4 regions of the Bacillus sp. LH1 genome follow, and region 4 is predicted to be linked to each of the others. Evidence: riboswitches for the same ligand, from Rfam matches in the RefSeq annotation. Region 4 holds a riboswitch; each other region holds the start of a gene.
The links. A riboswitch is a leader RNA that binds a small molecule or an ion and turns the genes downstream of it on or off. The one in region 4 is predicted to bind S-adenosylmethionine.
Positions count from the first base shown of each region.

Region 1: linked by a shared signal. The riboswitch ahead of ACX9TM_RS01155 (peptide ABC transporter substrate-binding protein) and the one ahead of ACX9TM_RS16005 (M20 family metallopeptidase) in region 4 are both predicted to bind S-adenosylmethionine.
Region 2: linked by a shared signal. The riboswitch ahead of ACX9TM_RS01865 (methionine ABC transporter ATP-binding protein) and the one ahead of ACX9TM_RS16005 (M20 family metallopeptidase) in region 4 are both predicted to bind S-adenosylmethionine.
Region 3: linked by a shared signal. The riboswitch ahead of metI (cystathionine gamma-synthase/O-acetylhomoserine thiolyase) and the one ahead of ACX9TM_RS16005 (M20 family metallopeptidase) in region 4 are both predicted to bind S-adenosylmethionine.

Region 1 is NZ_CM175007.1:204,610-207,820, forward strand. It holds gene ACX9TM_RS01155 (peptide ABC transporter substrate-binding protein) at 298-1,938, opposite strand; SAM riboswitch class I at 2,071-2,175, opposite strand; gene ACX9TM_RS01160 (aldo/keto reductase) at 2,328-3,161, opposite strand; gene proC (pyrroline-5-carboxylate reductase) at 3,163-3,211, opposite strand, start outside.
Region 2 is NZ_CM175007.1:345,819-349,029, reverse strand. It holds gene ACX9TM_RS01870 (methionine ABC transporter permease) at 1-387, opposite strand, end outside; gene ACX9TM_RS01865 (methionine ABC transporter ATP-binding protein) at 377-1,396, opposite strand; SAM riboswitch class I at 1,520-1,626, opposite strand; partial or broken gene ACX9TM_RS01860 (cysteine hydrolase family protein) at 1,869-2,434, shown strand; gene pruA (L-glutamate gamma-semialdehyde dehydrogenase) at 2,685-3,211, opposite strand, start outside.
Region 3 is NZ_CM175007.1:4,154,827-4,158,037, forward strand. It holds gene ACX9TM_RS21515 (bifunctional homocysteine S-methyltransferase/methylenetetrahydrofolate reductase) at 1-775, opposite strand, end outside; SAM riboswitch class I at 846-955, opposite strand; SAM riboswitch class I at 1,159-1,269, shown strand; gene metI (cystathionine gamma-synthase/O-acetylhomoserine thiolyase) at 1,364-2,476, shown strand; gene metC (cystathionine beta-lyase) at 2,473-3,211, shown strand, end outside.
Region 4 is NZ_CM175007.1:3,099,066-3,102,276, reverse strand. It holds gene ACX9TM_RS16015 (RNA-guided endonuclease InsQ/TnpB family protein) at 1-598, shown strand, start outside; partial or broken gene ACX9TM_RS16010 (phospholipase D-like domain-containing protein) at 742-1,269, shown strand; SAM riboswitch class I at 1,346-1,447, shown strand; gene ACX9TM_RS16005 (M20 family metallopeptidase) at 1,536-2,741, shown strand; gene ACX9TM_RS16000 (Lrp/AsnC family transcriptional regulator) at 2,910-3,211, opposite strand, start outside.

The DNA of each region.
Region 1 (3,211 bases), 2.5 Mb from region 4:
GGTGTTCTATATGTATATACATGTCGAACTATAATCTATCGTTATATGTTTCAACGTAGTAGACATTATATTTTGATGGTGAAATATTTTGTTTCTTTGATTATTTAGAATATTAACGCTGAAAAGAACTATATGTCAATAATAAAAATAGATTGTTAATTTCTCAGAATAATATATTAAAAAAGCAGATTCTCATGTGTGAGAGAACCTATTTTTAATATATTTTGCTAAAAAAACAATTGGTGTGGGCTAATAATAAGTGGGGATGAAGAAACCCCCACTTATTAAAGTTTCACTTTATTTTTCAATTTTTGCCCACTTGAAGTTTAATTGACCTGCAAAGTCTACTTGCACAATTCCTTTCACATAAGAACGTTCTAAATAAGATTCGCCTTTTTGGTAAAGAGGAGCGATAACAGAGTCTTTAAATAATATTTTCTCGGATGCTAGTAATGCTTCCCAGCGAGCTTTTTCATCACCAGCTAAAGTTGTTTTCACTTTTGCTATTGTTTCATCGAATTCCTTATTAGAGTAATGATCTAAGTTATAAGGGTTATTCGTTGTAAATAGCTCAAGGAATGTAATTGGATCCGCAAAGTCAGGGCTCCAGCCATCAATTCCGATTTCGTAGTCACCTTTTAATAAAAGCGAAACTTGTTGCTTACGCGGCTGAGGTTTTATATTTACTGTTAATCCATCTAGATTCTTTTCTAGTTGTCCTTTTAAGAATTCACCAGTTTTCTTATCAAGGTCAGCATCACTCGTTAATAATTCTAATGTTATCTTTTCAGAACCAAGCTCTTGTTTAGCTTTTTTCCATAACTCTTGTGCAGATTTTGTATCAACTTTTGTTAAATCGCCGTTTGCAGTACGGAAGTCTTTTCCTTCAGGTCCTTTTGCAAAGTTTTTTGGAACGAGACCAAATGTTGGTGTAGAGCCATCATTTAATAACGTATTTACAAAGGATTTTCTATCAATTGTTTGATCAATTGCTTGGCGTGCAGAAACGTTTTGAAGTACTTTGTTTTGTTGATTCATACGTAAAAATTGTACGCCTACGTTTGGACGTTCTTTAAAGTTAGCATCCTTTTTATATTTATCGACGAAGTCAGATGTTAGTTTTATACGATCTAATTGTTTTGACTCGAATAAATTTACTTCTGTTGATTTTTCTTTTACGACATTAAAATTGATTTCTTCTAGTTTGACAGTATCTTTATCCCAATAGGTAGGGTTCTTCTTAAATTTAAAGCTTTGTTCGTGCTTCCAATCGCTTAGTGTAAAAGCTCCATTGTACAAGATTGTATTATCTTCTAAAGCGTACTTATCACCTTGTACTTTAAAGAATTCCTCATTAATTGGTAGAAATGTTGGGAACGCTGTTAAGCTAATAAAATAAGGAACAGGACGCTCTAATTCTACCTCAAACGTATGGTCATCAACTGCTTTTACACCAAGTTGGTCGGCTGGAAGTTCTTTGTTGTTAATTTTTGTTGCGTTTTTAATATCAAAGAATAAAAATGCATATTCAGAGGCTGTTGCTGGATCTACGGCACGTTGCCAAGCGAACACAAAATCTTTAGCTGTAACAGGAGTGCCGTTTGACCATTTTGAATCTCGCAAATGGAATGTGTATTTCGTTTTATCGCCACTTACTTCATGAGATTTTGCAACACCAGGAACAGGTTTGTTACCTTCACCAAGATTATACAAACCTTCAAATACGTTTCTCATTACTTGACCAGAATCAGTATCTGTAGCACGAGCCGTATCCATTGTTCGTATTTCAGTAGGTGAAGATAAGTTTAAAACCTGTTTACTAGGTGCCTCGTCTTTTGCATTTGCTCCGCTTGCTTCGTTTTTATAACTACCGCAACCAGTTAATAAAATACTTACTCCTACAACTGATGCAATACCGGGTACAAACTTCTTTTTCATTTGATTTTCCTCCTAAATAATTAAGTTTGGATGATGATGAGGGAAATGAAAAATAAAAAATCCCTCTTTTCATATTGAGAAAGAGGGATTTTTACGTACAAGTTATGCACCCGTATATAAACGAAGTCCCTCATTCTATCTTTCAAGCATAAAGCTTGCAGGAAGTGGCACAGTATTCAAAATGAACCTGTTGCCGAGGTTTCAAAGGGCCAGTCCCTCCACCTCTCTTGATACAATGAGTAAACGAATAAATTTTATTAATTTTTGTGTTTCTTTGATAATTCAAAATCTTACACCTTGAATAATGAAGTGTCAACTAAATGAAATATAGTTTAAATTTTCAGTTTTATTAAATAGAAAAACCACTGCATATGGCAGTGGTTTTTCTACTAGAAGTTAAAGTTATCTGGATCTGGACCAACGCGACGATCTTCATTTAAAGCTTGAATTGCTTTCATATCATCAGCACTTAATTCAAAGTCGAAGATGTTTGCATTTTCAATAATGCGATGTTCTTTAATTGATTTGGGAATTGTTACAACTTCGTTTTGTAAATCCCAACGTAAAATAATTTGCGCAGTTGATTTATTATATTTTGTCGCAATTTCTTGTAACGTTGGATTATCTAGTAGTTGTCCTTGCATTAATGGTGACCAAGCTTCAAGCTGGATATTATGTTCTTTACAGAATGCATGTAACTCTTCTTGTGCTAAACGTGGGTGGTATTCCACTTGGTTGACCATTGGCTTAATTTCAGCAATTTCAAATACGTCTTGTAAGTGGTGAATGTGGAAATTACTCACACCGATAGCGCGAACACGGCCATCTTTATAAAGTGTTTCTAATGCTTTCCATGATTCAGTATATTTCCCTTTTACAGGCCAATGTACTAAATATAAATCTAAATATTCTAGACCTAATTTCTCTAATGTAGTTTCAAATGCTTGAAGCGTTGTTTCATATCCTTGATCGCTATTCCATACTTTTGAGGTAATAAATAATTCTTCACGTGAAACACCGGATTCACGAATCGCTTGCCCAACGCCTTCTTCATTTTGATAGATTGCTGCAGTATCGATGCTGCGGTAGCCATTTTTAATTGCTGCTTTTACAGAATCAATTACTTCTGAACCATCTTCTACTTTAAAAACACCTAAACCAAACCAAGGCATTTTTACACCGTTATGTAATGTTGTATAGTCTTTTAAACTTGTTAAAATCATATTATTTCCCCCTAGCTTTTTTGTTTGTTGCTTCTACTGCTTTTTGAATT
Region 2 (3,211 bases), 2.6 Mb from region 4:
CATTGCTTGCGCTGCTTCAATTACTCCTTTCGGAACGGAAACAAGGTTTGTTTCAACCATTCTAGCAATACCAATTGATGCGACTAACGTCATCGGGAAAATTGCCGCTGCTGTTCCAATCGTCGTTCCGATAACACTTCTTGTTAGTGGACTTAAGGCTACTAAAAAGATAATGAATGGTACCGGACGAATTGTATTAATTATGATGTTAAGAATAGAAAAGACCCATTTATTTTCTAAAAAGTTTCCTTTTCTCGTTACATATAAAAGTAAACCTAGAGGTATACCAAGAATTGTAGCAAATATAAGGGTTACAATTACCATTAAGAGGGTATCCCCCGTCGCATCTAGTATGCGCGGCCAAAATATACTCCAATCAACTCGCATGAGCTTCTACCTCCTTCAGCTGCACTTGCAGTCTTAGATGTTGTAATGCTTTTTGAATTTCCCTCTGCTCACCTTGCAACTCTACAAGAAGATTTCCAAATAGCACATTTTGAAGTTCAATAATATTTCCGTACAGTACATTTACATCGACGTTATAGTTTTTTGCGATATATGATAGTACCGGCTGTCCTGTCTCCTCACCAGTAAATGTTAGACGATAAATTTGACCACCATTTTGAATTTTCGCTAGAACACTTTCCGGTAAATGATCATTAATGACAGAACGTACAAAGTTTTGAGTCGTCTTTGTTTTTGGTTGCGTGAAAACATCAAACAGTTTTCCTTCTTCAATAACTTTTCCCTTCTCCATTACAGCTACACGGTGACAAATTTCTTTCACAACATGCATTTCATGTGTAATAAGAAGAATTGTTAAATTGTATTCTCTATTTACTTTCTTTAATAAGTTTAGAATTTCTGTCGTTGTTTCTGGATCTAAGGCTGATGTTGCCTCATCACATATAAGAATATCTGGCGATGTCGCAAGTGCTCTAGCAATGCCCACACGCTGCTTTTGTCCACCTGATAGCTGCTCTGGGTAATAGTTTGCTTTATCTTCTAACCCTACAAACTTCAGCAGTTCATTTACTCTTTCTTTTATCTCATTCTTTGGTACTTTCGCTAACTTTAATGGATAAGCAATATTTCCAAATACTGTTCTTGAATTAAATAAATTAAAACTTTGGAAAATCATTCCAATTCTTTGTCTCAGTTTACGTAATTCTTTCGTCGATAATGATGTAATATCTTTATCATCTATTGAAATCGTTCCTGCCGTCGGTCTCTCTAACATATTTACTAAGCGTAATAACGTACTCTTTCCAGCGCCACTAAAACCAATAATGCCAAAAATTTCGCCTTTCTCAACTGATAATGTTACATCCTCCACCGCATGAACAGATTGCCCAGCTGATTCATACACTTTACTTACATTGTTAAAAGAAATCATTTTTTCCCCTCCTATATGCTGTAAAAACTTGAAGTAGAGCTTTCGAGGTAAAATAAAAAGTGCTCTCCTTCTTATCAACCATAAAGATAAGAAGGAGAGCACTTATATGTACTCGTTCACATCTTCTCATCTTCCAAGCCTTTATATGGCTTGCTGGAGTTAGCACGGTATTAAAAAAACCCGTTGCTGAGGTATCGTAGGGCCAGTCCCTCCACCTCTCTGGATAAGAATGTATCGATTTAATTGTCGTTTAATTAATTCTCATTATAGAACTCAGAATAATAAGAGTCAATACATTTTTTAGAAAAATATTAATTATTCCTTTATTAAAATTTTCAGATGAAAATTCATGAGAAAATAGTAACTTTCAAGGTTATTTAAAATTCTTCTTCCTCATATTTTTAAACAGGAGAATCTTCTCTACGAATTGAATAAATTTATTTGAATATGAAACTCGGAGGAAGATAAATATATGAAAACAGCTCTTTTACTCATCGATATTCAAAACGATTATTTTCCAAATGGAAAGATGGAATTGCGTAATCCAGTAGAAGCAAGCGAATATGCTAATCAGTTATTACAACACTTTAGAACAAACAGCGAACCTATTTTTCATATCCAACACGTAGCTATAAAAGATGACGCTACTTTTTTCCTACCTAATACAGAAGGTGTACATATTCACGAAAGCGTACGTCCACTTAGAGAAGAAACAGTTATAGTCAAACATTATCCAAATAGCTTCCGAGAAACTAATCTTCTAGAGCAATTAAAACGTTTAAATATTGAACATGTCGTTGTATGTGGGATGATGACTCATATGTGTATCGATGCTACAGTAAGGGCTGCATTCGATTTTGGCTTTCAATGTACCGTTATACATGATGCTTGTGCTACAAAAGACCTGTCTTTTAAGAACGCTACTATACCAGCTGTTTACATTCACAATACAATTTTAGCTAGTTTAAATGGCGTATATGCAAATGTAATAAGCACGCAAGAATTTTTAGCTACATAAAAAAACACTCCTTTCAGTGAGCAAAACCGAAAGGAGTGTTCCTTGTCGAACCATAGATTTTCTTTCAAATTGTATTATACAGGAAATTCTCAAAATGAATACTAAAAAATATGACTAATAAGTCAACTTTTCTCATCATTTTATTTCTGTTCACATGTTTATCCCGCTATTAATAGGTTTTAGCTCATTCCCTTCGAACGATGGTAATATATAGGATTTCAATTTTAAAAGGAGCTCTTCACATTCTGTGAAGAGCTCCTCTACTATTTCTTATAAAGTTTCAGAAGTAGTTTTTGCTTGCATGTGAAGTGCTAAGTAATCAGGTCCACCAGCTTTAGAGTCTGTACCAGACATGTTAAAGCCACCGAATGGTTGGTAACCTACGATTGCACCAGTACATCCACGGTTGAAGTATAAGTTACCAACGTGGAAGTCTTCGCGTGCTTTTTCAATATGGTCACGGTTGTTAGTAATAACAGCACCTGTTAAACCGTATTCCGTATTATTTGCAATTGCAAGTGCATGATCGAAGTCTTTCGCTTTACAGAATGCTACTACTGGTCCGAAGATTTCTTCTTTCATTAAGCGAGCATCTTCTGCAACGTCAGCAACGATTGTTGGTTGGATGAACCAACCTTTAGAATCGTCTCCTTCGCCACCTGCTAAGATTCTACCTTCTTCTTTACCAATTGCAACATAGCTCATTACTTTATCGAATGCAGCTTGGTCATTAACAGGACCCATGTTTGTACCTAATACTGCTGGGTTAGCAACTGTTAATTCTTTTGTTAATTCAA
Region 3 (3,211 bases), 1.1 Mb from region 4:
CTTGCTCAATAAATCTCGGTGTCATCGCTTCAAAATAAGCTGGGCTTCCCTCATATACGTAACGTCCATCCACATAATTCGGGAGGCCTGCATTTGGGTATGCTGATAAATAGCCATTTTGAGGAATCGATATCATTTTGAAAGCTTCCGTCATATGAAGCGGCCCTAGTTGACAATTCAATCCAACAACATTTGCACCGTAATCTATAAGTTGCTTTAATATTTCATTGACATCATTTCCATTTTGAGTCGTACCTGCTTCATGTAACGCTAATTGCGCAACAATTGGAATATCCGTTTGCTTACGCAATACTTTAACGGCATGAAGTAATTCAAATTCATCGTAAAAAGTTTCTAATAGTAATCCATCAACCTGTTCTTCTAGTAAAGCCCCTGCCTGTTCAAGTAACATAAACTCTCTTTCCATATCAGTCGTTGTAACAGCTCCGATATGTTTCATACCACCAATTGTTCCTAAAATTGCATTTTTATCTGTCACAGATGCTTTCGCCAGTTTTACTGCCGCTCTATTAATTTCTGTAACTTGATTTTCTAAACCATACATACGTAATTTCGCCTCATTTGCTCCATACGTATTCGTTTGAATTACATCTGCTCCAGCAGCTACATATTGTTTATGAATCGATATAATTAAGTCTGGATCAGATACATTCAATTCTTCAAAGCTACTTTGCAAACCATGTGAATGCAATAACGTCCCAACCGCACCATCACCTATTACAATTCCTTTTGATAATAAATCTAGTAATTTCACGACTCTCCCTCATTTCTATCAATATAAAAACCCCCTCTTCACTTTGAAGAGGGGGACATAATCGTTCCTCCTCTTATTATGCAAAACATTCGTTTTGCAGGTATTAGCACCGTTTCAAACATTTCGTTTGAAGGTTGCCGGGTTTCACAGGGCCTTTCCCTCCACCGCTCTCAATAAGAGTTGTCTTTATTATTTTATTTATGTAGCTAAAAGGAAATGCGTTCCCCTTTTAACAATGTTTGTTAATTTTTTAATAAATTTAGCATGCACAAAAGTAAAAGTCAATGACACTTGCGGAAAAATAAAAATTATTTAAAATAAAGTTGCAATTCAGTTATATTTTATTGTAAAGTTAAAAACATAATAAAAATTTCATACGAACATTCTTATCTAGAGAGGTAGAGGGACTGGCCCTGTGACGCCTCAGCAACCATTAACATTTTGTTAATAAGGTGCTAATTCCAGCAAATTGTGAAAGATTTGACAGATGAGAAGAAGACTCTATTCAAACCGAAAGCCTTCTTCTTAGAAGGCTTTTTTTATTTTATATTCACTTAATGTTTCAATTTAAAAAGGAGGAATTTTCATATGTCAACAATCGAAACAAAACTAGCACAAATCGGAAATCGCAGTGAAACTACAACCGGAACGGTTAATCCACCAGTTTATTTCTCAACCGCTTATCGTCACGAAGGAATTGGTAAATCTACTGGCTTTGACTATTCACGAACTGGCAATCCAACTCGAGGTCTTTTAGAACAGGCGATCGCAGACTTAGAATATGGCGAACAAGGTTATGCCTGTAGTTCAGGGATGGCGGCTGTTCTCCTCGTCCTTTCTCTATTCCGCTCTGGAGACGAACTTATTGTATCTGAAGATTTATACGGGGGAACGTATCGATTATTTTCTGAGCATGAAAAAAAGTGGAATGTTCGATGTAGATACGTAAATACACAGTCTATTAAACAAATTGAGCAAGCTATCACAACTGAAACGAAGGCTATTTTCATAGAAACTCCAACTAATCCATTAATGCAAGTTACTGATATTGCTGCTGTCGCAACTGTAGCGAAAAGGAACGGACTACTCCTTATTGTAGACAACACTTTCTACACACCTTATATACAGCAACCATTAACAGAAGGTGCTGACATTGTACTTCATAGCGCAACGAAATATTTAGGGGGACATAACGATGTACTAAGCGGGCTTGTCGTTGCAAAAGGAAAGGAACTTTGCGAGGAAATCGCTCATTATCATAATGCATCAGGTGCAGTTTTAAGCCCATTTGACTCATGGTTATTAATTCGCGGTATGAAAACGTTAGCGCTTCGCATGAGGCAACATGAAGAAAATGCGAAAGCAGTTGTTGCGTATTTAAATGATGAAGACGGGGTGACAGATGTATTTTATCCAGGAAGAGGCGGCATGATCTCATTCCGCCTTAAAGATGAAGCTTGGATTAATCCATTCTTACAATCTTTATCCTTAATTACATTTGCCGAAAGTCTTGGTGGTGTAGAAAGTTTAATGACTTATCCAGCAACGCAAACACATGCTGATATTCCTGAAGAAATTAGAACAGCAAACGGCGTATGCAATCGTCTTCTTCGATTCTCAGTTGGCATTGAAAATAGTAACGATTTAATTCAAGACTTAAAGCAAGCAATTAAACTCGTAAAAGAAGGTGTAAGAATATGAGCTATTCTATAGATACACTCTTACTACACAACCAATATAAACACGACTCGCAAACAGGCGCTGTGAACGTTCCTATTTATAACACATCAACTTTTCACCAGTTTGATGTAGATACGTTCGGAAAATATGACTATAGCAGGTCAGGAAATCCAACTCGTGAAGCTCTTGAAGATATCATTGCTTTATTAGAAGGCGGAACAAAAGGATTCGCCTTTGCATCAGGCATTGCAGCGATTTCCACTGCATTCCTCCTTCTTTCACAAGGTGATCACGTACTCATTTCAGAAGATGTGTACGGAGGCACTTACCGAGTGATAACTGAGGTACTCTCCCGTTACGGTGTTTCACATACATTTGTTGATATGACCAATTTAGAAGAAATAAAACAAAACATTAAACCAAATACAAAGCTCTTTTATGTAGAAACACCTTCTAACCCACTTTTAAAAGTGACAGATATTCGCGAGGTTTCTAAACTCGCAAAATCTATTGGGGCTCTTACTTTTGTTGATAATACATTTTTGACACCACTATTCCAAAAACCACTTGAACTTGGAGCTGATGTCGTTCTTCATAGTGCTACAAAATTTATTGCTGGTCATAGTGATGTTACTGCCGGATTAGCAGTAGTAAAAGATTCAGAACTCGCTCAAAAGCTTGGATTTTTACAAAATGCATTCGGTGCTATTTTAGGACCTCAAGATTGTTCTCTCGTACTTCGCGGTCTAAAAACAT
Region 4 (3,211 bases):
GATTGGTGTGGATGTTGGGTTAAAAGAGTTGTTTGTAGCTTCTAATGGTATGAAAGAACGAAATATAAACAAAGATGCCAAGGTTAAAAAGCTTTTGAAAAGGAAAAAGTCAGCACAAAGAGATATGTCTAGGCGATTTAAAAAAGGTGTAAAAATTCAATCTGCCGGATATGAAAAAGCGAAAGCTGAGCACCTGCGGTTATCTAGGAAAATTACGAATATCCGAAATAACCATATCCATCAAGCAACAGCTAAATTGGTGAAAACCAAACCAATGAGGATTGTTGTGGAAGACTTATCTATCTCAAACCTGTTAAAAAACAAAAAGCTATCGAAAGCATTTTCATTTCAAAAATTAAACTTCTTCTTTCAATGTTTGTCATACAAGTGCGAGAAGTACGGCATTGCGTATGTAAAAGCTGATAAATGGTTCGCCTCAAGCAAGATTTGCTCATGTTGCGGCGTAAAATACGACCATTCAGTTCAACCAGAAGGACAGTGGAGTTTAAAGATTCGTGAATGGCGTTGTGCTTCATGCAATAGCCATCACGATAGGGATGTAAATGCTGCGATAAATTTATCAAGATGGGTAAAATAAATGCTTGATAATAGGAGGTAACGATACTGCCTCGTGTGGAGTGTTATACCCCTCGTCCCTTCGGGGTTGCGAGAACACGATGAAGCACTAACTCGTGTAAATTTGATTGAATTGTATAGATTTAGTTAAGTTTATCGTATCGGAAGTTCATTCAATTATCAGATTGCCACTACATGCGCAAAAATTTATCGAGAAAACAAGCGTTATCACAATTAACAGCTCATATAGAACGTCACGGAGATGTGTATGATCGCACGACATCAAGACAATTGTGGGAACGAAAAATATCGAAACGTTTACGCTGGTTTATGGAAATGAATCTTGAGGAAACGAAAGGGCTATTAAAAGATATTTTAGCAGCAAAACGAAAAATTATTATTTCACTTCCAAGTACAAAACAAGTGGATAAGCGAGTATGGCAAGCGTTAATGCGTACAAATGCGCAAATAACAGTGTATAGTGACGGACCAGTTCCACTGAAAAATGTAAAGTTACAAAGACAAAATAAAGCATTCCCGTTCCTAGTAATCGATGATGAAATCTTCTGGGCAGGCGCACCGCTTACATCTCAAATGATGTTTGAAGGTAGTACGGAATTTCCGTACGTATGTGCAAGACTGCAAGCACCTGAGACAATTGGTGTATTAAAAGGATTTTTAGATATTCGGTAAATTCGGATAGGAATTCCTTGACTTTTACTTGGAATGAACTTAGAATAAAAAATAATTTAATATAATTTTATGAAAATTCTTATCACGAGAGGTGGAGGGACTGGCCCTATGATACCTCGGCAGCGGATTCGTTATGAATACTGTGCCAATTCCAGCAAGGTAACTTGAAAGATAAGAAAGAAGCTCATTTTGACTGTATATACAGAAGCCTCTTTCTATCTTTTAGAAAGAGGCTTTTTTACGTGAAAATAAAAGGAGGAAGAACAATGGGAGCGACAGGAGTAGCGTCACAAAGAAAAACAATTGAAGAGAGTATCGAAAGAAATAAGGAAAAGTACATAGAAACAAGTCATGATATTCATGCGAATCCGGAGATTGGAAACCAAGAGTTTTACGCATCAAGAACGTTAAGTTTATTACTAGGTAGTGCAGGGTTTCAGTTACAGCACAATATAGCTGGACATGAAACGGGATTTATCGCGCGAAAAAGCTCTGGAAAACAAGGACCGGCAATTGCATTTTTAGCGGAGTACGACGCTTTACCAGGACTCGGTCATGCGTGTGGTCACAATTTAATCGGCACAATTAGTGTTGCAGCAGCAATTGCATTATCAGAAACACTTGAAGAAATTGGCGGAGAAGTTGTCGTGTTTGGTACGCCAGCAGAAGAAGGCGGGCCAAATGGTAGCGCGAAATCAAGTTATGTAAAGGCAGGTTTATTTAAAGACATTGATGCGGCGCTTATGATTCATCCGAGCGGAAAAACAGCGACAACGAGTCCTTCACTAGCAGTCGATCCACTTGATTTTCATTTTTACGGAAAAACAGCTCACGCTGCAGCTTCGCCAGAAGAAGGGATTAACGCATTAGATGCGGTTATTCAGCTCTATAACGGTATTAATGCACTTCGCCAACAACTTCCGTCAGACGTGAGAATTCATGGCGTCATTACAGAAGGAGGAAAAGCACCTAACATTATTCCTGACTACGCTGCAGCAAGGTTCTTCATCCGTGCAGCAACGCGAAAAAGATGTGCAGAAGTAACAGAAAAAGTAAAAAATATTGCTGAGGGAGCAGCGTTAGCAACAGGTGCGAAAGTAAAAATCCATCAATTCCAAAATGAAATCGATGAATTACTCGTAACAAAAACATATAACGATATTGTAGCGGAAGAACTAGAACTATTAGGTGAAGATGTAAATCGTACAGAAAGAGTAGGAATCGGTTCAACCGACGCAGGAAACGTAAGTCAAGTCGTACCGACAATTCATCCGTACATTAAAATCGGACCAGATGATTTAATTGCACATACGAATGAATTTAGAGAAGCAGCACGTTCAGAACTTGGAGATAAAGCATTAATTACATCGGCAAAAGCATTAGCAAATACGGCGTATCGATTAATTACGGAAGAAGGGTTGTTAGAGAAGGTGAAGGAGGAGTTTAGAGAGGCGCAGAGGAATCAAGGGTAAGGGGATTAAGGTACTTTTTTCGAATAGAGATCTAATTAATAAGTAGAGATATAAAAAAGAACATTGAAAATCAATGTTCTTTTTTTTGTTACTAATCATTGATTCTGTTGGATTTTCTCATAAAGGAAAAGCTTGTACTGTTAGCGGAGGATAATACGTATCCCTTTATTAGAACGACAATTTCTCCTCAAACTCACTCTTTAAAACAATTAAAGGAGATGACAAGCCAAATTGCATTAAGGAGTCTAAAAATGTAGCGAGAGAATCCATCGAATCGCTCATGACCTTCATCATATAATTAAACTCCCCACTAATTCGATATAAATCTGTTACTTCAGGAGCGGCATTACAAAATTGAATAAAATCAGAGCATTGGCTCGTTTTAAACATGATGAATGCTTGAATGTTTTTATTAATTTTTGCAGGCTCAAATTTCGTTCGATAAGCCGCTATAACTCCTTGATCTTCAA